Regions from separate parts of the Variovorax sp. S12S4 genome, predicted to be linked through region 2. Evidence: riboswitches for the same ligand, from Rfam matches in the RefSeq annotation. Region 2 holds a riboswitch; the other holds the start of a gene.

Region 1 (10,399 bases), 3.1 Mb from region 2:
CGGCGCGTAGTAGTCCGTAGTCTTGTACAAAAACTCGGCCGTTTCGCTCAGCACCAGAAAACCGTGCGCGAATCCTGCCGGGATCCATAGCTGCTTGTGGTTGTCCTCGCTGAGCTCCTCGCCCACCCATTTACCGAAGGTCGGCGATGACTTGCGAATATCCACGGCCACGTCAAACACGGCGCCTCGCACCACACGCACCAGCTTTCCTTGCGGCTGCTGGATCTGGTAATGCAGCCCCCGCAGCACGCCTTTGGCAGAGCGCGAATGGTTGTCCTGCACGAACTCTATATGCCGCCCGACCGCCTCGTCGAATGCCTTGCTGTTGAAGCTTTCATAGAAGAAGCCTCGCGCATCGCCAAACACCTTGGGTTCGATGATCAGCACCTCGGGGATCGCGGTTGGCGTCGCCTTCATGAGCGCACCTCCTCGGCCAGCAGATGATTCAGATATTTGCCGTAGCCATTTTTCTGCAATGGCGCTGCGAGCTTTGCCAACTGCTCCCGGTCGATGAACCCATTGCGCCAGGCGATCTCTTCAGGGCACGCGATTTTCAGCCCCTGCCGATGCTCGAGCGTTGCGATGAACTGCCCTGCTTCGAGCAAGCTCTCGTGCGTGCCGGTATCCAGCCACGCATAGCCGCGCTGCATGATCTGCACGTTGAGTTGATCGAGGTCCAGGTAGGCCTGGTTGACCGCGGTAATTTCCAGCTCGCCGCGCGCGCTGGGCTTCACGGCCTTGGCGATGTCGACGACCTGGTTGTCGTAGAAATAAAGGCCCGTCACGGCGTAGCTGCTCTTGGGCTTGGCCGGTTTTTCTTCGATGCTGCTGGCCTTGCCTTGTGCATCAAAGGCCACAACGCCGTAGCGCTCTGGGTCGTGCACGTGATAGGCGAACACCGTGGCGCCCGCCGATTTCGCATCGGCATCGGCCAGCAGGTGCGCAAAGTCGTGGCCATAGAAGATGTTGTCGCCCAGCACCAGCGCGCTCGGCGAATTGCCGACGAACTTGTCGCCGATGATGAAGGCCTGCGCGAGCCCGTCGGGACTGGGCTGCACCGCGTACTGCAAGTTGATGCCCCATTGGCTGCCGTCGCCCAGCAGCTGCTGGAAGCGCGGGGTGTCCTGCGGCGTGCTGATGATCAGGATGTCGCGCATGCCGCCGAGCATCAGCGTGCTGAGCGGGTAATAGATCATCGGCTTGTCGTACACCGGCAACAGCTGTTTGCTGAGCGCGAGCGTGGCGGGATGCAGCCGGGTGCCCGAGCCGCCGGCCAGGATGATGCCCTTGCGTTGCGTGGTCTTCGTGGTCATCGTTGTATTTCTTTCTTGCTTTCTCTGCTTACTAGGCAACGCGCGTTCAAAGGGTCTCGCGCAGCATGCGGGCGACGCCTTGTTGCCAGTGCGGCAGCACCAGGCCAAAGGTGGATTGCAGCTTGCGCGTATCGAGGCGCGAATTGGCCGGCCGCGTAGCGGGCGTGGGGAAGGCACTCGTGGGTACGGCTTCGACCTGTTCGGGGCCGGCCTTGAGCTCTACGCCGGCTTGGCGCGCCTGCTCAAGCACAAAGCGTGCATAGCCGCACCAGGTGGTCTCGCCGCCGGCCACCGCGTGATACAGGCCGGCTTTGGAAGGGTCTTGCAAAGTGGCACGAATCGCATGCGCCGTGACATCGGCCAGCAGTTCGGCACCTGTCGGGGCGCCAAATTGGTCGTCGATGACGGTCAGCTTGTCGCGCTCCTTGGCAAGCCGCAACATGGTCTTGGCGAAGTTGCCGCCGCGCGCGGCAAACACCCAGCTGGTGCGAAAGATCAGGTGCTTGGCGCAGTGCTTGGCCACCAACTGTTCGCCTTCGAGCTTGGTGCGGCCATACACACTGAGTGGGCCGGTGGCATCGTCTTCTTGCCAAGGCTTGCTGCCGCTGCCATCGAACACGTAGTCGGTGGAGTAATGCACCATGAGTGCACCGATCTGCCCGGCGGCTTCGGCCACCACGCCGGGCGAAGTGGCGTTGAGCTTGCGCGCGAAGTCGGGCTCGCTCTCGGCTTTGTCCACGGCCGTGTGAGCCGCGGCATTGACGATCACGTCAGGCCGCACCTTGAGCACAGTCTCGGCCAACTGGTCGGGACGGCTGAAGTCGGCGTTGAAGTCGGTGCTGTCGAAATCGAGCGCCACCAGTTCGCCCAGCGGCGCGAGGCTGCGCTGCAACTCCCAGCCGACCTGTCCGCCCTTGCCCAGCAGCAGCAGCTTCATGCGGTGGCCTTGGCCGCGGGTGCGGCGTCGTATTGCTTCTCGACCCATGCGCGGTACGCGCCGCTTTGCACGTTGCGCACCCATTCGGCGTTCGCGAGGTACCACTCGACGGTCTTGCGGATGCCGGTGTCGAAGGTTTCGGCGGGCTTCCAGCCCAGCTCACGCTCCAGCTTGCGTGCATCGATCGCGTAGCGCCGGTCGTGGCCGGGGCGGTCGGTAACGTAGCTGATCTGTTCCTTGTACGGTTTGCCATCGGCGCGCGGGCGCAGTTCGTCGAGCAGCGCGCACACGGTGTTCACGATCTCGATGTTGGGCTTCTCGTTCCAGCCACCGACGTTGTACGTCTCGCCGAGCTTGCCGGCCTCGAGCACGCGGCGAATGGCGCTGCAGTGGTCCTTCACATAGAGCCAGTCGCGCACCTGCATGCCGTCGCCGTACACCGGCAAGGGCTTGCCAGCCAGGGCGTTGACGATCATCAGGGGATGAGCTTCTCGGGGAAGTGGAACGGCCCGTAGTTGTTGGAGCAGTTGGTGGTGACCACCGGCAGGCCGTAGGTGTGGTGCCAGGCGCGCACGAGATGGTCGCTGGCGGCCTTGCTGGCTGAGTAGGGGCTGTTGGGCTCGTACTTGTTCTCTTCGGTAAAGGCGGGGTCGGTCTTGGAGAGCGAGCCGTAGACCTCGTCGGTCGACACGTGAAGGAAGCGGAAGGCAGACTTTTGCTCAGCCGGCAGTGCGCTCCAGTAGCCGCGCACCGACTCGAGCAGGCGAAAGGTGCCGAGCACGTTGGTTTGCACGAAGTCTTCGGGGCCATGGATAGAGCGATCCACGTGCGATTCCGCGGCAAAATTCACGATAGCGCGTGGCTTGTGCTCGGCCAACAGGCGATCGACCAAAGCGCTGTCGCCGATGTCGCCCTGCACGAAGATGTGGTTCGGGTTGCCGTTGAGCGAGCCGAGCGTCTCGAGGTTGCCCGCATAGGTCAGCTTGTCGAGATTCACGATGGACTCGTTGCTCTGCGCCAGCCAGTCGAGTACGAAGTTGGCGCCAATGAAGCCCGCGCCGCCGGTTACCAGGATCATGAGTCTCCCCGAAGTTTCGAATCAATGACAATTATCCCATTGGTCGAATTGTCAAAAATCCATGGTCGGCTCTTCGCGGTCCCAGCCTACAATGGCGTTAATGCAGGAGAGCGAGTAGTTCTTTTTACTACTCCACCGAAGGCGCAAACTCCCATAAACGCTCAGGTCGGCCGAACGAAACCGTTGAAGTTCTTTCAAAGAGTTTCGTGGCATGTACTGCACCAACTGACACGCCGTCTGGAGAGCCATCACCTTGCGTGATGCACCGAAGGAGCAAACCCGTTGCGGGCGCAGCGGGTGAATCTCTCAGGTACCGAGGACAGGGGGAGCGGCAACTTGTGACGGTGGTCGTCCGGTTGTTTGCTATTTATTCGATAGCAACCTCGCCCGCGGTTCAAGCGCTTCAACCTCAAAGGTACTTGAAATGCGCGTGATCGTTCTTGGCGCCGGCTTGCTCGGCGTGACCTCGGCTTACTACCTCCAGCAACTCGGCCACGAAGTAACCGTCATCGACCGGCAGGCCACCCCCGCCGCCGAGACCAGTTTTGCCAACGGCGGGCAGATCTCCGTCAGCCATGCCGAACCCTGGGCCAATCCGAGCGCACCGCTCAAGGTGCTGCAGTGGTTGGGCAAGGAAGACGCCCCGCTGCTCTTTCGCATTCGCGCGGACATGCGCCAATGGCTCTGGGGCTTGCAGTTCCTGCGCGAATGCACCCCCGGCCGCACGAAGCACAACATCGAGCAGATCGTGCGCCTGGGCACCTACAGCCGCGAAGTGCTGCAGCAATTGCGGCGCGACACCGGCATCGCCTACGACCAGCGCACGCAAGGCATCCTGCACTTCTATACGACGCAGAAAGAGTTCGACAGCGCTCTTGCGCCCGCCGAGCAGATGCGCGCACTCGGCTGCGAACGGCAAGTCATCTCCGCGGATGAGGCAGTGAAGATCGAGCCCGCCCTGGCCCACATCCGTTCGCAATTGGCCGGCGCCACTTACACGGCAGAAGACGAATCCGGCGACGCCAACCTCTTCGCACGCGAAATGGCACGCCTTGCGACAGCAGCCGGCGTGAAGTTCCTCATGAGCCACACGGTGACTGCGCTGCGCGAAGCGGGCGGCAGCATCGACCACGTGGAAGCTACCGACAGCGAAGGCCGCTTCCAACGCATTCGCGGCGACGCCTTCGTGCTTGCGATGGGCTCATTGAGTCCGCTGTATGCCGCGCCGCTGGGCATTCGCCTGCCGATCTATCCGGCCAAAGGCTATTCGGTCACGCTGCCAGTCAAAGACGCGACGAAGGCGCACCAGGTTTCGCTGACCGACGACGAGTTCAAGCTGGTGTTCTCGCGCTATACGTCGGCCTCCGGCGACCGCCTGCGCATTGCCGGCACGGCCGAGCTCAATGGCTACGACCGCGACTTGAACCGCGTGCGCTGCGAAGCGATCGTGCGGCGCGTTGAACAGCTCTTCCCCGGCGCCGGCGACACCACGCAGGCGCAGTTCTGGACCGGCCTGCGCCCCGCGACGCCGAGCAATGTGCCTTTGATCGGCAAGACGAAGCTGCCCAACCTGTACCTGAACACCGGGCACGGCACGCTCGGCTGGACGCATGCGTGCGGCTCGGGCAAGTCGGTGGCGCGGATCGTGAGCGGGCTTGCACCCGAAGTCGATTTTGCGTTTGCCGGCATGCCTACGCCAGCAGCGCGCCTGCTCCAGCCGGCCTGATCTGGCCGTGGCGGCGGTCAGTCGTTGCCGGTAAACACCGTCAACACCCCCGTATACCCATACAAGTGGTGCCGGGCAATCTCCCCCGCCGCAAAGAAACCGACCAGCGGCACGTCGCCCAGCGCGTGCCGCACGATCTGCAACTCGGCGCCCGGTGCGCCGAAGTGTGGCCCGCCGCGCCCCGAGCAGCTCACGTACACGGCACCCGCGATGCGGCGCGCCGGGTGCGGCGCTGCTTCGGCCTCCCCGGCCGCCACCGCGCGCGCGGTGGCCAGGGTCTGTTCTTCGGGCTCCAGTTCTTCGCGGATTTCCGCGCAGATGCGCATCAGGTCGGCGCGTGCGGCCTGTGCATTGCGCCGACAAAAGGTCAGGCGCATGCCGGCCTCGGCCACGTCGGCAATGGCGATGCCGCGCCGCGTCGGGTCCAGCCCGATGATGTGGCGCACCAGCACGTCGGCGCCCAGGTCGCCGGTGCGGCGGATGCCGTCGCTGCCCGCATCCGCCAGGCCCACCAGGGTGGCGCGCACGGCGTCGATGGCTTCCTGCGGGCGCTCAAGTGACACCTGCAGGTCGGCCAGCAGCACGTCGAGTGCGGGCTCGCCATCGAGCTTGAGCAGCAGGTTGCCGTCGGCCTCGGTGATCTCGCGCTCGCGCCCCGCGCCGGAGCGCAGCGGCTGGCAGCCTTGCGTAACGCGCGACACCAGCCGCACGCCCTCGCCGAACACCACGCCCGACAAGCCACCCGAGAACACGCCGCCCGCAGCGCCGTGGCCGCGGATGTTTCCGTTGCCGCCGACCGCAAACTGCAAGGCGCCCGCACGGCCTGACGAGAGGCCGCCGAACAGATAGCCGGTGTCGGTGCGGCCCGCCATCTCGCCGATCAATTCGGTGAGATCGGGGGTGGCCGGGTCCGCATGCACCAGCGCCGTATGCGCCTCGAAACCGCTCATTTCCGAGTTGCCCAGTGGAGCCACGCCGGAGAACACACGATATTGGTCGCTCGGCAGCGCGCAGAGCATCAGGCTCAGGCCGGGCTCGTCGAAGTATTCGGCATTGTTGGCCGACACGCCGATGCCGACGGTGCCGGACCAGTCGGTCACCTCCGGAAGCTCGGCGCTCAGGTGGTCGAGGATGTCTTGCGCATCGGACGCGTAGTGGTCGGTGATGTAGAGCAGCCCGAGCGTCGGCGCCGACGCGTAGTCGGGCAGCGCCATCTGGGCGCGCAACTGGGCCAGCACAAGGCCGGCCGCCATGCGCCATTGCGGATGGGTGGCGTGACCGGAGGGAAACAACTTCATGATGCGTGCCAACCCGTTCTCTTCAAGATGTGTGTATGTATGACGTCAGCGCCGTCCGGTCGTTCGCTTTCGCGCGGCGGTCGGCGCCTTCTTTTTGGCGGCGGTTGCTGTCGCCTTCCTTGCGGCCGGCTTTGAAGCTGCGGGAGCGGCGGCCGGTGCGGGCACCTTGAGCTGAGCCGCGTCGTGCAGGGCCGACGTCGCAATCTGCTGGAACTGCTCGGTCAGCGAACCCCACCATTGCATCGGATCGATCACGCCACCGTCGCCGCCCGATGCGGAAGCAGCCGAGGCCGGCTTGCTGCGGGCTTTTTTGGCGGGTGCCGGCGTTTCCTCCTCCGCCTCGACTTGTGGCTCAGGCTCCGCCGGCGGGGCAGCAACCGGCGCAGCCGGAGCCGCCTGCTTGGTGAACGCGCTCGCGATATCTTCCATCCGCACGTTCATGCCGCGCAAGGTCGAAAGTGTCATCTTCTGCACCTCGAGCGCCTGGATGGTGGCCTTGAGCGCATGGCCGTTCTGCTCGAGCCAATATTGCACTGTCTTGAGCTCCTGGATGCGCTTGTCGACCTCTTCCACGCTGAGCGTGGGCGCCACCCAGCTCGCAAGGCTCGGCAAACCGGGCACGGCGCTCGTGGCAGCGCCCGATCCGGCGGCGGCACCGCCTGCGAGATTCTTCAGAAAGTCGAATCCGGGGACGAATTGACTGAAGTCAAAAGGCTGGCTGGCGTTGCTCATGCAGGGGTCTCCGGGTTGGGTTTTCTTGTGATGCCAGCTTACTCCAACGCACCGGCGATTTGGGCCTGAGGCCCTCGCGTTTACCTGCCCGGGACTGTCACAGCTCCGCGCGAACCTTGCTGAACACTTTCCAGAATGCGGCGTCCTGCGAGGTCGCGAAGTTGATGCGCATCATCGTGCTCGGCGGCCTGCGCGCATGGAACAGCGAACCTGGCGCGAGCAGGTAGCCCTGGTCGAGCATGCGCTGCGTGAGCGCGTCGGTGTCCACGCCAGTATCCACCCAGCCGAACAGGCCCGCAGGCTCCGAGGCAAAGGTGCAGCCGTGCGCCATGGCCAGCTTGACCGCGCGGCTGCGCGCGCCGTCGAGCCGGATGCGTATGCGATCGGCATGCCGGCGCAGTTGCCCCTGGTCGATGCACCACGACAGCGCCCGCTCGAACAGCGTGGGCGTGGTCAGCGTGGCCAGCAGCTTGGTTTCGAGCAGCCGCTCCTTCAGCTCCGGCGAAGCGGCCAGGAACCCGATGCGCCAGTTGGGCGCGAGGATCTTTGCGAACCCGCTCACGTAGATGGTGCGCTGCAGCCCGTCGAGCGCGCTGAGCCGCGTGGCGTGCTCGGGCGCGAGGTGGCTGTAGGTGTCGTCCTCGACGATGTGAAAGTCGTGCTCGTTGGCCAGCTTCAGCACGCGGTGCGCGCTGCCCGGCGTCAGGCTGTAGCCGGTCGGGTTGTGCAGCACGCTCACGCTCACGAAGAGCTTGGGGCTGTGCAGCGCGCAGTACTGCGCCATCACTTCCAGGTCGGGTCCGTCGGCGCGGCGCGGCACCGGCAGGATGCGCATGCCCAGCGCCTCGAGCCGCGCGAATTCGAGCGCCCAACCAGGCTCCTCCACCATGACCGGATCGCCCGCGCGCAGCAGCGTGCGGCTCACGATGTCCAGCGCATGCGTGGCGCCGACCGTCGTCACGATCTGGTCGGGCGCCGCCGGCACATTGATGCCCACGAGCTTGTTCGACAGGCTGCGGCGCAGCGCGGCATCGCCAGACGGTTCACCGTACTGGAGCGACAGCTCCTGCAGCGCGGCTGTATTGGTCATGCGGCGCACCGCGGTCGGCATGAAAGTCGACGACATCCAGTCCGGCGGAAACACCCCCATGCCCGGCTGCGGCTTGTCGCTCGGCCGATGAAACATGCTGCGGATGAGCGAACTCGCGTCGGCCGGTACACGCGAGGCCATCATCTGCGCGACCATGGGCGCCGCATTGGGCGGGCGTCCCTCCGGGGCGGGCGCCGCATCGCGCACATAGAAGCCGCGCTGCCGGCGCGCCTCGACCAGGCCCTGCGCCAGCAGTTGGTCGTAAGCTGCCACCACCGTATAGGGGCTCACGCCCTGCTGGCGCGCGCATTCGCGCACCGAGGGCAGGCGCGCGCCGGGCGGCAGCAGCCGGGTGCGAATGCGCTCTGCCAGCCGGTCGGCCAATTGCCCTGTGAGCGACTGGGTGGAGGTTCGTGTCAGCATCGGCCTTGCGCTTCTGTGTCGAGTGGCAGGCCAATACAGTTTTCGAATATGTTCGATCAACTGTATTGGAACTGTAATGGTCCCAAAGTTTAGAGTGTATGCAATGAACTGGCAAGAATTCACCGCGCTGCTGGTGCTGGCCACGGCGATGAGTTTCTCGCCCGGTCCCAACACCACGCTCTCCACCGCCCTGGCCGCCAACGGCGGCTTGCCGCGCGCCATGCGCTTCGTGGTCGCGGTTCCCGTGGGCTGGACGCTGCTGCTGGTGCTGTGCGCGGCCGGCATCGGGGCCCTGGTGGTGGCTGTGCCATCGCTGCGCCTGGCCATCAAGGCGCTCGGCGTGGGTTACCTGCTGTGGCTTGCCTACAAGCTGAGCGGCAGCGCCACGCTCGGCCGCGCAGACAGCGCCAGCCTCCACATCGGCTTCGGACAGGGCGTGATGCTGCAGTTCGTCAACATCAAGGCGTGGCTGCTCGCGCTCACGCTGGTGGCCGGCTGGATTGCGGGGCAGCCCAATGCGCTCGGGCGCTTCGCCATCGTCGCCCCGGTGATGCTGATCTACGCCTTCATCAGCAACTTCACTTATGCACTGGTCGGCGCGCTGCTGCGCGAATGGCTGTCCAAAGGCAAGCGCCTCCTGTGGTTCAACCGCGCGATGGGGATGGTGCTGGTGCTCACGGCCTGGTGGATGCTGAGCGTATGAGCAGCAGGTTCAACGTCAAGGAAGAAACCCTGGGCATGTGGCTGGGCGTGATCGGCGTGGCGCTTTTCGCCGTCACCCTGCCGATGACGCGGCTGGCCACCGGCACGCAAGACGCGCCGCAGCTTTCGCCCTGGTTCGTCACGCTGGGCCGCGCCGCATTGGCCGGTGTTCTCTCGACGATCTTCCTGGTCGCCACGCGATCGCCTCGGCCCGCGCCGCACCAATGGAAGCCGCTCGGCATGGCGGTGCTCGGCAATGTGATCGGCTATCCGCTGCTGCTGGGCTATGCCTTGCGCGTGGTCACGGCCAGCCATGCGGCCGTGGTCACCGCGCTGCTGCCGCTGGTGACCGCCGCGGTCGCCGCCCTGGTGCTGCACCAGCGCGCGCGGCTCGGCTTCTGGCTCTGCGCCGTTGCAGGCAGCGTGCTGGTCGTGCTGTTCTCGCTGCTGCGCGCGAGCCAGAACGGCCACGGCTTCGGTTTCGAATGGGCCGACCTGCTGCTGGTCGGCGCGGTGATTGCGGCCTCGTTCGGCTACATCTACGGCGCGCAGGTCACGCCGTCGCTCGGCGCGGAGCGCGTGATCTGCTGGGTGTGCGTGATGGCGCTGCCGGTCACCCTGCCGGCCACATTTGCCTTGTGGCCGCAGGAACCCATCGTCACCACGGCCTGGGCGGGCTTCGTCTATGTCGGCGTGTTCTCGATGTGGATCGGCTTCTTCGCCTGGTACCGCGGCCTTGCGATGGGCGGCGCGCTGCGTGTGAGCCAGACCCAGCTGCTGCAGCCCTTCTTGTCGATACTGGCCTCCATTCCGTTGCTGGGCGAGCCGCTCGATGTGGTTACCCTCGGCTTTGCCGGCGCGGTGGTCTGCACCGTGGTGCTCGGCAAGCGCCTCTCCCAGCCGCAGCCCGCTCCTGCCGTTTCGCCGCGTTCAGCGCGCGCCGAACAATCCTGACATTCGCCCCTCACCTCACCCGCCTGAAAGAAGAACCCATGAACTGGAAACTCGCCGCCCGCGCCGCCAAGATGAACCCGTCGGTGCTGCGCGAAATCCTCAAGGTCACCGAGCGCCCCGGCATCATCAGCCTGGCCGGCGGCCTG
Region 2 (10,399 bases):
GCACGAATGGCATCGGCCGCGCGCAGCGGGCGCATCGACACCACCATCGGGCCATGGAAAGGACCGGCCGGCACGGTGGCCACCGAGGTGCGGTACATCGCCACGTTGCGCCCTTGCTCCACGTGGCGCAGCACGATGCCCTCGGCCATCAGCGCATGTTCGAAAGTGAAGGAGCAACCGATGACGAAGCTCACCATGTCGTCGCTCCACAGCGCACGCACGTCGGTGGGCTCATCCACCAGCACGCCGCTCTGCCACACGCGGTAGCGCGGCAGGTCGGTGCGAATGTCGATGTCCTCGCCGAGCGCAGGCAGCGCCGGGTCACCGGCTTCCGATACGCCGAGCAACGGGCACGGCTTGGGGTTGGCCTGGCAAAAGCGCAGGAAGTCGGCGGCGTATGCCTTGGGCAGGATGACCAGGTTGCCCTGCACATGGGCACTGGCGAGGCCGCTGGTGTGGGCGGCCAGCGAGCCGCTGCGGCAGGCCTGACGCACGGCCAGCGCGCTGCTCGCCGCGCCGGGTTGTTCTACGAAGGATTGGCGGTTCGACATTTGGCGTTCTCGATGCCCGATGCATCGCTGTGGTGTGATGCGACGGATTGTGGGAATCCGCGCTCACGAACGCCAACGCAAAGTTTCTCGCTCAGCCCATCGATTTTTTCGATGACCCCATGCGGTGCGACGCATGCACCACGGCGGAGCCGAGCGCGGCCTCCGGCAACGGAGAAGACGGATCGTCGCGGTAGCTCGCGTAGATGGGCAGCGGCTCCAGCGTGTCGTCGCACGGCAGCACGCGCAGCGGCAGTCGCCGCGCCAGCGGCTCGACCACGGCGCGCGGCAGCGTGGCCACGCCGAAGCCCGCTTCCACCAGCTGCGCCATCGCCGAGATCGAAGAGATCGCATGCACGCGCGGCGGCGGGCTGCCGGCATCGCGGAACAGCTCGAGCAGCGCGACGTGCGGCTGCGATCCGCGCTGAAAGGTCAGCAGGTCGAGCGACAGCAGGTCGGGCAGGCGGTAGCGCCGCTTCAGGTGCAGCTCGCGGTGGCCGACGAAGCACATAGGCATCGGCGGCACGGCGCGGGTGCGCACGCCGTCGCCGGCGGCGGGCAGTGCGGCAAACACCAGATCCTGCTTGCCGCGCTGCAGCTGGTCGACCAGCACCGGCGTGGTTTCCACGGTGAGCTCCAGCTCGAAGTCGGGATGCGTCGCCTGCATGTGCTTGAGCCAGCCGGTGAGCCAGCTGTGCACCACCGATTCGATGGCGCCCACGCGCAGCACGGCCTCGCGCACGGCGCCCGAGCCCATTTCGGCCTTGATGTGCATCTGCATTTCGAGCAGCTTCTGCGCGAAGGCGTGAAAGCGCTGCCCCGCCACCGTGAGGCGAAACTGCTTGTCGCGCCGGTCGAGCAGCAGCACGCCCAGCTCGCGCTCTAGCGCCGCAATGCGGCTGGAGAGCGCCGATTGGGTGAGGTGCAGCTTCTCGGCCGCACGGGTCACGCTCTTGAGCGCCACGGCCCAATGAAAGGCTTCAACGAATCGCAGGTTCATCGCTTTCCGATCGTCCGGTTTCTTGTTTGTGCGAGCGGCGAGTGTCGCCTGAGCAGGGGCTCCGCTGCGCTATGCTCATTGCGAAGGAGACAAGAAAACCATGCAGATCGTCATTACCGGCGGTGCCGGCTTCGTTGGCGCACGCCTTGCCCGCACGCTGCTGAAGCAGGGCCAGCTCTCGCTTGCGGGTGCCCCGGCCCGCGACATTTCCCGCATCACCCTGGTCGACCGCGTCGCGCCGCCAGCCGACCTCGCGGCCGACCCGCGCATTGCCGCCGCGCTTGGCGACTTGAACGAGCAGCTGGCATCGCCCGACACGGCGCTCTGGCGCGAAGCGGATGCCATCTTTCACCTGGCCGCCGCGGTCAGCGGCGAATGCGAGGCCGATTTCGACCTGGGCATGCGCAGCAACTTTGCCGCCACGAACGCGCTGCTCGAGAAGGCGCGCGCCGTGAGCACCCGGCCGCTGGTGGTGTTTGCCAGCTCGCTCGCGGTGTTCGGCGATTCACCCGAGCAGCCGCTGCCGCCGGTGATCGAAGACCACACGCTGCCCACGCCGCAGACCAGTTACGGCATCCAGAAATTCATCGGCGAGCAACTGGTGGCCGACTACACGCGCAAGGGCTTCATCCGCGGGCGCAGCGTGCGCCTGATGACCGTGAGCGTGCGTCCCGGCAAGCCCAACGGCGCAGCATCGGGCTTTTTAGCGGCATGATCCGCGAGCCGCTCGCGGGCATTCGCGCCGCCTGCCCGGTGCCTGACGAAACACCCGTGGCCATCGCATCGCCGGCCCGCACCGTCGAAGGCATCATCCGCGCCGCGGAGGCAAGCGATGCCGACTGGGGCCCGCGCACCGCGCTGAACCTGCCCTCGCTTTCCACCACGGTGGGCGAAATGGCGGCCGCGCTCGAACGCGTGGCCGGCAAGGCCGCCACCGCCCTGCTCGACCGAACACCCGATCCGGCCATCCAGCGCATCGTGAAAACCTGGCCCGGACGCATCGAAACCGCCCGCGCCAAACGCCTGGGGCTTTCGGCAGACGCCGATTTCGAAGTAGTTATTCGTGATTACGTCCGTGAAAATCCCGACGCCGTGAAGCTCCCCGTTACGGCATAGTCGGCGGCTGCCCGCGGAGTTCCCTTCTTTCTCTCTTCGCGACTTCTTTTCTCTGGAGACAACACAATGAAATTGACCCGACTGGCCGCCGGCCTGGTTCTGGGCATGGGCATGGCGTGCGCCGCCTTCGCGCAGACCACCATGAAGATCAGCATTTCGACCGCGCAGAACTCGCACCAGGGCGTGGCGATCGACGTCTTTGCCAAGGAAGTCGAAAAGCGCACCGGGGGCCGCTACAAGGTCCAGACCTTCTACAACGGCTCATTGGGCGGCGAGCGCGAGTCGATCGAGGCCGTGCAGCTGGGCACCCAGGAACTGGCGCTCTCCTCCACCGGGCCGGTGCCCAATTTCGTGCCGGAGACCAAGATCCTTGACGTGCCGTTCCTGTTCCGCGACAAGGCCCACGCGCGCGCCGTGCTCGACGGCCCGATCGGCCAGGACCTGCTGACCAAGTTCGACGCCAAGGGCTTCAAGGCGCTGGCCTGGGCCGAGAACGGCTTCCGCCACATGACCAACAGCAAGCGCGACGTGAAGGCGCCGGAAGACCTCAAGGGCCTGAAGATGCGCACCATGGAAAACCCGGTGCACATTGCGGCCTACAAGACCTTCGGCATCGTCACCACGCCCATGGCTTTCCCCGAAGTGTTCACCGCCTTGCAGCAGGGTACGGTCGACGGCCAGGAAAACCCGCTGTCGGTCATCATCGCGGCCAAGTTCGACCAGGTGCAAAAGCACCTGTCGCTTACCGGGCACGTCTACTCGCCTTGCATCTTCGTGATGAACAAGGCAGCGTTCGACAAGCTGAGCGCGGCCGACAAGCAGGCCTTCCTCGAGGCCGCCAAGGAAGGCACCAAGGCCAACCGCGCGCGCGTGGACGAAGACGATGCCAAGGGCGTGGCCGACCTGCGCGCCAAGGGCATGACCGTGATCGACAACGTCGACAAGACCAAGTTCGTCGCCGCGCTGGCGCCGGTGAATGCCCAGTTCGAAAAGGACTTCGGCAAGGCCAACCTCGACAAGATCCGCGACTTCAAGTGATTTTCATGATGCTATCTTTTAGATAGCATCGGGCGCCCGCTCAGTTCCGTCTGGCGGGCTTTTTTGTTTTCAACATCACGACTGCAGATGAAAGAAAAATTTCTCGGCATCGAGCGCTGGACCACCGGCTTCTCGATGATTGCCGCCTGCGTGATGCTGGTCATCGCCTCCGGGTTGGGCGTGTTCCAGATCGTCACGCGCTTCGTGCTCGAGCAACCCGCCGAATGGAGCGAGATCCTGATCCGCATGAGCCTGATCTGGATGGTGTTCCTCGGCATTCCGATGGCATTCCGGCAAGGCGCGATGGTGAGCGTGGACGTGCTCTACCGCTGGAGCCCGCCGCGCGTCAAGCGCGTGCTAGACGCCGCGGTCAGCATCGCGGCACTGGCGCTGATGCTGGTCATTCTGTGGTGGGGCTGGGATTACGCCATGCGCGGGCGCGTGCAATCGATGGCCGGGCTCGAAAGCGTGTCGATGATGTGGTCGTACCTGGCGCTGCCGGTCGGTTCCGTTTTTTGCCTGTTCGGCATCGTTGGTAATTTTCTCGATCCCAAGCGGCTCGAACTGGAGACCGCGCAATGACCCCCGTGATGGTTGCAACGATGGTGCTGTGTTTTGCACTGTCGGTTTCAGTGGCGGTGTCCATCGGGCTCGCATCGATCCTGGGTATCCAGGTGGCCAACGTGAACATGCTCATCTCCGTGAAGGAGATGTTCAATTCGATCAACAAGTTTCCGCTGGCGGCCATTCCGTTCTTCATCCTGGCCGGCAACCTGATGGAAACCGGCGGCATCTCGCGCCGGCTGGTCGAATTTGCCAAGAGCATTGTGGGCGGTGTGCAGGGCGGCCTGCCGATGACCTGCGTGCTCACCTGCATGATCTTTGCGGCGGTGTCGGGCTCTTCGGTGGCCACCACCTTTGCCATCGGCGCCATCCTGATTCCGGCGCTCATCAAGCACGGCTACCCCACCGCGTACGCGGCGGCGCTTCAGGCCACCAGCGCCGAGCTGGGCGTGATCATTCCGCCTTCCATTCCGATGATTCTGTACGGCGTGAGCGCCGAAGTGTCCATCGGCGAGCTGTTCATTGCGGGCTTCGGCCCCGGCATTCTCATCAGCCTGGCGCTGATGCTGTTCGTCTGGGTGTATTGCAAGTGGAAGGGCTGGGGCAAGAACGACGGCGACGGCCGCATGTCCTTCGGCAAGGCGACCTGGCAGGCCGGCTGGGCACTGCTGATGCCGGTAATCATCCTGGGCGGCATCTACGGCGGCATCTTCACGCCCACCGAGGCTTCGGCGGTGGCGGTGTTCTATGCGCTGGTGGTCGGCATGGTGATCTACCGGGAGATCAAGCTCAAGGACCTGTACCTCATCCTGCGGAAGTCGGTGCTGTCGTCGGCGGTGATCATGTTCATCATCGCCAATGCGGGCCTGTTCGCCTTCCTGATCACGCGCGCGGGCGTGCCGGACGCCATCGGCCATTGGCTGCAGGAAGTGCTGAAGTCGCCGGCCATGTTCCTTTTGGGCGTGAACGCGGCGCTGTTCATCATCGGCATGTTCATCGAGACCAGCGCGGCCATCATCGTGCTCGCGCCCATCCTGGCACCGGTGGCGGTGCACTTCGGTGTCGACCCGGTTCATTTCGGGCTCATCATGGTGGTGAACCTCGCGCTCGGCATGATCACGCCGCCCTTCGGCGTGAACCTGTTCGCGGCGTGCACGGTGGCCCGCATCTCGCTCGACCGCATCGTGAAGTACCTCATTCCCTTCGTGCTGGTGATCCTGGCCTGCCTGATGGTGATTACCTACGTGCCTTGGATATCGCTCGCGCTGCGCGACCTGGTGTACGCCAAGTAGCAGGCGACGCAAAAACCAGAGAGAAAACGGGCAGCCTTCGCGGGCTGCCTTTTTTATGCGGCAAATGCCCCTGTAAGGCAAACGTTTCACAAAGATGTCACCAGCCCCAACGATGCTGCAGCCTTCGATTCCGAAAGCTGTGGCGCCATGTTTCCCACCAAGACCGACAAGGCACGCGACGAACTGCAAGGCGGGCAACGCACGCTCAGCCAGCGCGAGCGCGCATTGCTGCTGATGGCCGACGGCCGGCGTTCGCTGACCGACTTCAGCCCGCTGTTCGCGAGCCGCGACGAAGCCGAACAGACGCTGCGGGCGCTCATGAACCGCGGGTACCTGCACGACGCGCAGGTCGCCGAGCCCAAAGCCGCCCCACCCGTTTCGGCGGGCCCGGCACACACGCCGATTCCGGCTCCTGCGGCGGAGCCCATCCGTGTAGAGACCTCGACCGACAACTTCGACGGCAAACGTTCCCTGGCCACCACGCGCATGTTCCTGTTCGACATCTGCGAGCGCATGTTCGTGCGGCGCGATCCCAAGTTTGCGCTGCAGATGCGCGATGCGCTACGCGAAGCCCGCGACCGCGACGCCATGCTGACGATTGCCGCGCTGATGCTCAATGAAGTCGAGAAAGCCGCGGGCGCCGAGCGGGCCGAATCGCTGCGCGAGCGTATCGAAAGGTTGCTGCCGCCCGCTTCGGAAACCGTGCACTGAGGCCTTCCGCGATCCACTACACTTCGAAGGGTCAGGAGAGAGCCTCGCCACGCGAGGCCGCCGAAGGCGCAGGGGTTTCCCGAACGCTCAGGCAAAAGGACTGACAAGGCGCTGGCGCATGCCGGCGTTTCCTTGCTGGAGAGAGGCCCTTGCATCTTGGCGATGCGGCGGCCCACCGAAGGAGCAAACCCCGATCGTGGGGCGAATCTCTCAGGTAAAGCGGACAGCAGGGGTGGCCCATGGCTCGCGCCATGGAATTCGACTGCCCCTTTGGAGTGCCCCGTGGCCGCTTCCGCTTCATCATCCGACGCCCCATTGCTCAAGACGCCCCTGCACGACCTGCATGTGGAACTGGGCGCCCGCATGGTGCCTTTTGCCGGCTACTCCATGCCGGTGCAATACCCCGCCGGCCTGATGGCCGAGCACAAGCACACGCGCGACGCGGCCGGCCTGTTCGACATTTCCCACATGGGCCAGTTGCGCCTGGTGGGGCCCGACGCCGCCGCCGCATTCGAAACCCTGATGCCGGTCGACGTGATCGACCTTGCACCGGGCAAGCAGCGCTACGGGCTGCTGCTGAACGACGAAGGCGGCATCCTCGACGACCTGATGTTCTTCAACGAAGGGCACGGCTCGATCTTCGTGATCGTGAACGGCGCCTGCAAGGTGGCCGACCTCGCGCATATCCAGCAGAAAATCGGCGCGCGCTGCGACGTGCAGCCCATGCCCGACCATGCACTGCTCGCGCTGCAAGGCCCACAGGCCGCCACGGTGCTGGCCCACTTGTCGCCCGGCATCGAGCGCTTTGTGTTCATGACCGGCGGCGCGGTGAAGATCGGCGGCATTCCGGCCTTTGCCACGCGCAGCGGCTACACGGGCGAAGACGGCTTCGAGATTTCGGTCGCCGGCAAGGATGCCGACGCCCTCGCCCGCCTGCTGCTGGCGCAGCCCGAGGTCAAGCCCGTCGGCCTGGGCGCGCGCAATTCGCTACGGCTCGAAGCCGGGCTCTGCCTGTACGGCAACGACATCGACACCACCACCACGCCAGTCGAGGCCTCGCTCAACTGGGCGATCCAGAAGGTGCGCCGCACGGGCGGCGCGCGCGAAGGCGGCTTTCCGGGTGCGGCCAAGGTGCTGGCGCAACTGGCCGCCGCTACGGCCGGCGCCGCGGGCCGCACCGACCACGACACCCTGAAGCGCAAGCGCGTCGGCCTTGTGGCGCTGGAACGCGTTCCGGTACGCGACGGCACGCTCCTGCAATCTTTCGAAGGCCGGGACATCGGCATTGTGACCAGCGGCCTGCTCGGCCCGACGGCCGATCGCCCGGTTGCCATGGGCTACGTGGCCACCGCGTTTTCAGAGCCTGGCACGCGCGTGCAGGCGATCGTGCGCGGCAAGCCGGTGCCGATGGAAGTCTCGACCCTGCCTTTCGTGCCGACGCGCTACTACCGCGGCTAGGCTCTGCGCTGCCTGAATCAGATCATTTTTTTCCACGAGGAGTTTTTCACCATGAGCATCAAGTACACCAAGGACCACGAATGGGTCTCGGCCGAAGGCGACGCTGCTACAGTCGGCATTACCGTTCACGCACAGGATGCGCTGGGCGACGTGGTCTTTGTCGATCTGCCCGAAGTGGGCAAGACCTTTGCGCAAGGTGAAGTGGCCGGTGTCGTCGAATCGGTCAAGGCCGCGGCCGATGTGTTCATGCCCGTGTCGGGCGAGATCACCGAAGTGAACGAAGCGCTCCGCGCCGATCCCTCGCTCGCCAACACCGACCCGCTGGCCGCCGGCTGGTTCTTCAAGGTCAAGCTCAGCGAACCGTCGCAACTCGACGCGCTGCTCGACGCCGCCAGCTACGACAAGTTCGCCGCCGAATCCTGATCCGCCGGGTTCTTCAGCCGCCCTTCCTCATTCCCCGAGCCTTTACCGCCATGCCGATTCCCGCCCAGCCTTCCCTGCAACAACTAGAGAACGCCGAAGAATTTCTCGCCCGCCACATCGGCATCGATGCGGAAGACGAGGCGCGCATGCTGCCGGTGATCGGCTCGGAAACGCGGGCGGAGCTCATCGACGGCATCGTGCCCGCGGCCATTCGACGCGCCAAGCCGATGCGGCTGCCCGCGCCGGTGGCCGAGGCGGACGCGCTGGCCGAACTGAAGGCCATTGCGGCGAAGAACAAGGTGTTCAAGAGCTTCATCGGCCAGGGCTACTACGGCACGCACACACCGGGTGTGATCTTGCGCAACGTGCTCGAGAACCCCGCCTGGTACACCGCCTACACGCCCTACCAGGCCGAGATTTCGCAGGGCCGCATGGAAGCCCTGCTCAACTTCCAGACCATGGTGTGCGACCTGACGGGCATGGCCATCGCCAACGCCTCGATGCTCGACGAAGCCACAGCCGCCGCCGAGGCGATGACGCTCGCCAAGCGCAGCGTGAAGAGCAAGAGCAACGTGTTCCTGGTGTCGGGCGACTGCCACCCGCAGACCATCGAGGTCATCAAGACGCGCGCCGCGCCGCTGGGCATCGAGGTGAAAGTGAGCACCGTGTCGGAGACGCTGCCGCACTTGATGGCGAGCTGCGAATTCTTCGGCGTGCTCGCGCAGTACCCTGCCACCACCGGCCACGTGCATGACCTGCGCCCGCTCGCGGGCCATGCGCACCAGTGCGACGCCGCCTTCTGCGTGGCCGCCGACCTGCTCGCGCTCACCCTGCTCGCGCCGCCGGGCGAATGGGACGCGGACATCGTCTGCGGCACCACGCAGCGCTTCGGCATGCCGCTGTGCAACGGCGGCCCGCACGCCGCCTACCTGGCCTGCCGCGACGAGTTCAAGCGCTCGCTGCCGGGCCGTCTCGTCGGCGTGAGCGTCGACACGCACGGCCAACCCGCCTACCGCCTCGCGCTGCAAACGCGCGAGCAGCACATTCGCCGTGAGAAGGCCACTTCGAACATCTGCACCGCGCAGGTGCTGCCGGCCGTTGTGGCCAGCATGTACGCCGTGTACCACGGGCCCGACGGACTTACCCGCATCGCGCAGCGCGTGGCAGCGCTCACCGCCATCCTTGCGCAGGGCCTGGCGCAAATGGGCCGGGAGCCGGTCAACGGCACCGCCTTCGATTCGCTCACCATCCGCACGGGCGAAGACACGCCGAAGATCATCGAACGCGCGACCGCGGCCGGCGTCAATTTGCGCCAGCGGCTGCAGCAGCACCTGGGCATTTCGCTCGACGAAACCACGACGCGCGCCGACATCGAAACGCTCTGGGCCCTGTTCGTGCCCGTGGGCATGCCGATGCCGCGTTTCGACGACCTGGCCAACACCGCGCCGCGCCTGCCCGAAGACCTGCGCCGCACCAGCGCCTTTCTGACGCACCCGGTGTTCAACACGCACAAGAGCGAGACGGCGATGCTGCGCTACATCCGCAGCCTCTCGGACAAGGACCTGGCGCTCGACCGCAGCATGATTCCGCTGGGCAGTTGCACGATGAAGCTCAACGCGACCAGCGAGATGATCCCCATCACCTGGCCCGAGTTCGCGAACATCCACCCCTTCGCACCCGCCGAGCAGCAGCAAGGCTATGCGCAGCTCGATGCGCAGCTGCGCGCGTGGCTTTGCGAAGCCACCGGCTACGCGGGCATCAGCCTGCAGCCCAATGCCGGCTCGCAGGGCGAATACGCAGGCCTGCTGGCGATCAAGTCCTTCCATGAGGCCAAGGGCCAGGGCCATCGCAACATCTGCCTGATTCCCTCGTCGGCGCACGGCACCAACCCCGCAAGCGCCCAGATGGTCGGCCTGCAGGTGGTGGTGACGGCGTGCGACGCCCAGGGCAACGTCGACATGGACGACCTGAAGCGCGCCTGCGAAAAGCACAGCGACAAGCTGGCCGCGGTGATGATCACCTACCCCAGCACGCACGGCGTGTTCGAAACCCGCGTGAAGGAGCTCTGCGAGCTGGTGCACGAGCACGGCGGCCGCGTGTATGTCGATGGCGCCAACATGAATGCGCTGGTCGGCGTGGCCGCGCCGGGCGAATTCGGCGGCGACGTGAGCCACCTGAACCTGCACAAGACCTTCTGCATTCCGCATGGCGGCGGCGGGCCGGGCGTGGGCCCCGTGTGCGTGGTCGAA

Evidence for each region. A riboswitch is a leader RNA that binds a small molecule or an ion and turns the genes downstream of it on or off. The one in region 2 is predicted to bind glycine.
Region 1: it holds a riboswitch for glycine, as region 2 does, so the genes downstream of both, M0765_RS12150 (D-amino acid dehydrogenase) here and gcvT (glycine cleavage system aminomethyltransferase GcvT) in region 2, are expected to answer to the same signal.

What each region holds. Positions count from the first base shown of each region.
Region 1 covers NZ_JALPKR020000002.1:2,477,403-2,487,801, reverse strand. Annotated here, with positions in the region: gene rfbC (dTDP-4-dehydrorhamnose 3,5-epimerase) at 1-417, opposite strand, end outside; gene rfbA (glucose-1-phosphate thymidylyltransferase RfbA) at 414-1,313, opposite strand; gene rfbD (dTDP-4-dehydrorhamnose reductase) at 1,360-2,250, opposite strand; partial or broken gene rfbB (dTDP-glucose 4,6-dehydratase) at 2,247-3,328, opposite strand; glycine riboswitch at 3,422-3,521, shown strand; glycine riboswitch at 3,556-3,661, shown strand; gene M0765_RS12150 (D-amino acid dehydrogenase) at 3,753-5,054, shown strand; gene M0765_RS12145 (FIST signal transduction protein) at 5,072-6,352, opposite strand; gene M0765_RS12140 (PhaM family polyhydroxyalkanoate granule multifunctional regulatory protein) at 6,398-7,084, opposite strand; gene M0765_RS12135 (aminotransferase-like domain-containing protein) at 7,182-8,597, opposite strand; gene M0765_RS12130 (LysE family translocator) at 8,701-9,300, shown strand; gene M0765_RS12125 (DMT family transporter) at 9,297-10,253, shown strand; gene M0765_RS12120 (aminotransferase-like domain-containing protein) at 10,292-10,399, shown strand, end outside.
Region 2 covers NZ_JALPKR020000002.1:5,597,336-5,607,734, forward strand. Annotated here, with positions in the region: gene M0765_RS27425 (putative hydro-lyase) at 1-551, opposite strand, end outside; gene M0765_RS27430 (LysR family transcriptional regulator) at 643-1,548, opposite strand; partial or broken gene denD (D-erythronate dehydrogenase) at 1,649-2,664, shown strand; gene M0765_RS27440 (TRAP transporter substrate-binding protein) at 2,731-3,702, shown strand; gene M0765_RS27445 (TRAP transporter small permease) at 3,790-4,284, shown strand; gene M0765_RS27450 (TRAP transporter large permease) at 4,281-5,558, shown strand; gene M0765_RS27455 (hypothetical protein) at 5,706-6,269, shown strand; glycine riboswitch at 6,292-6,382, shown strand; glycine riboswitch at 6,395-6,506, shown strand; gene gcvT (glycine cleavage system aminomethyltransferase GcvT) at 6,585-7,727, shown strand; gene gcvH (glycine cleavage system protein GcvH) at 7,779-8,150, shown strand; gene gcvP (aminomethyl-transferring glycine dehydrogenase) at 8,201-10,399, shown strand, end outside.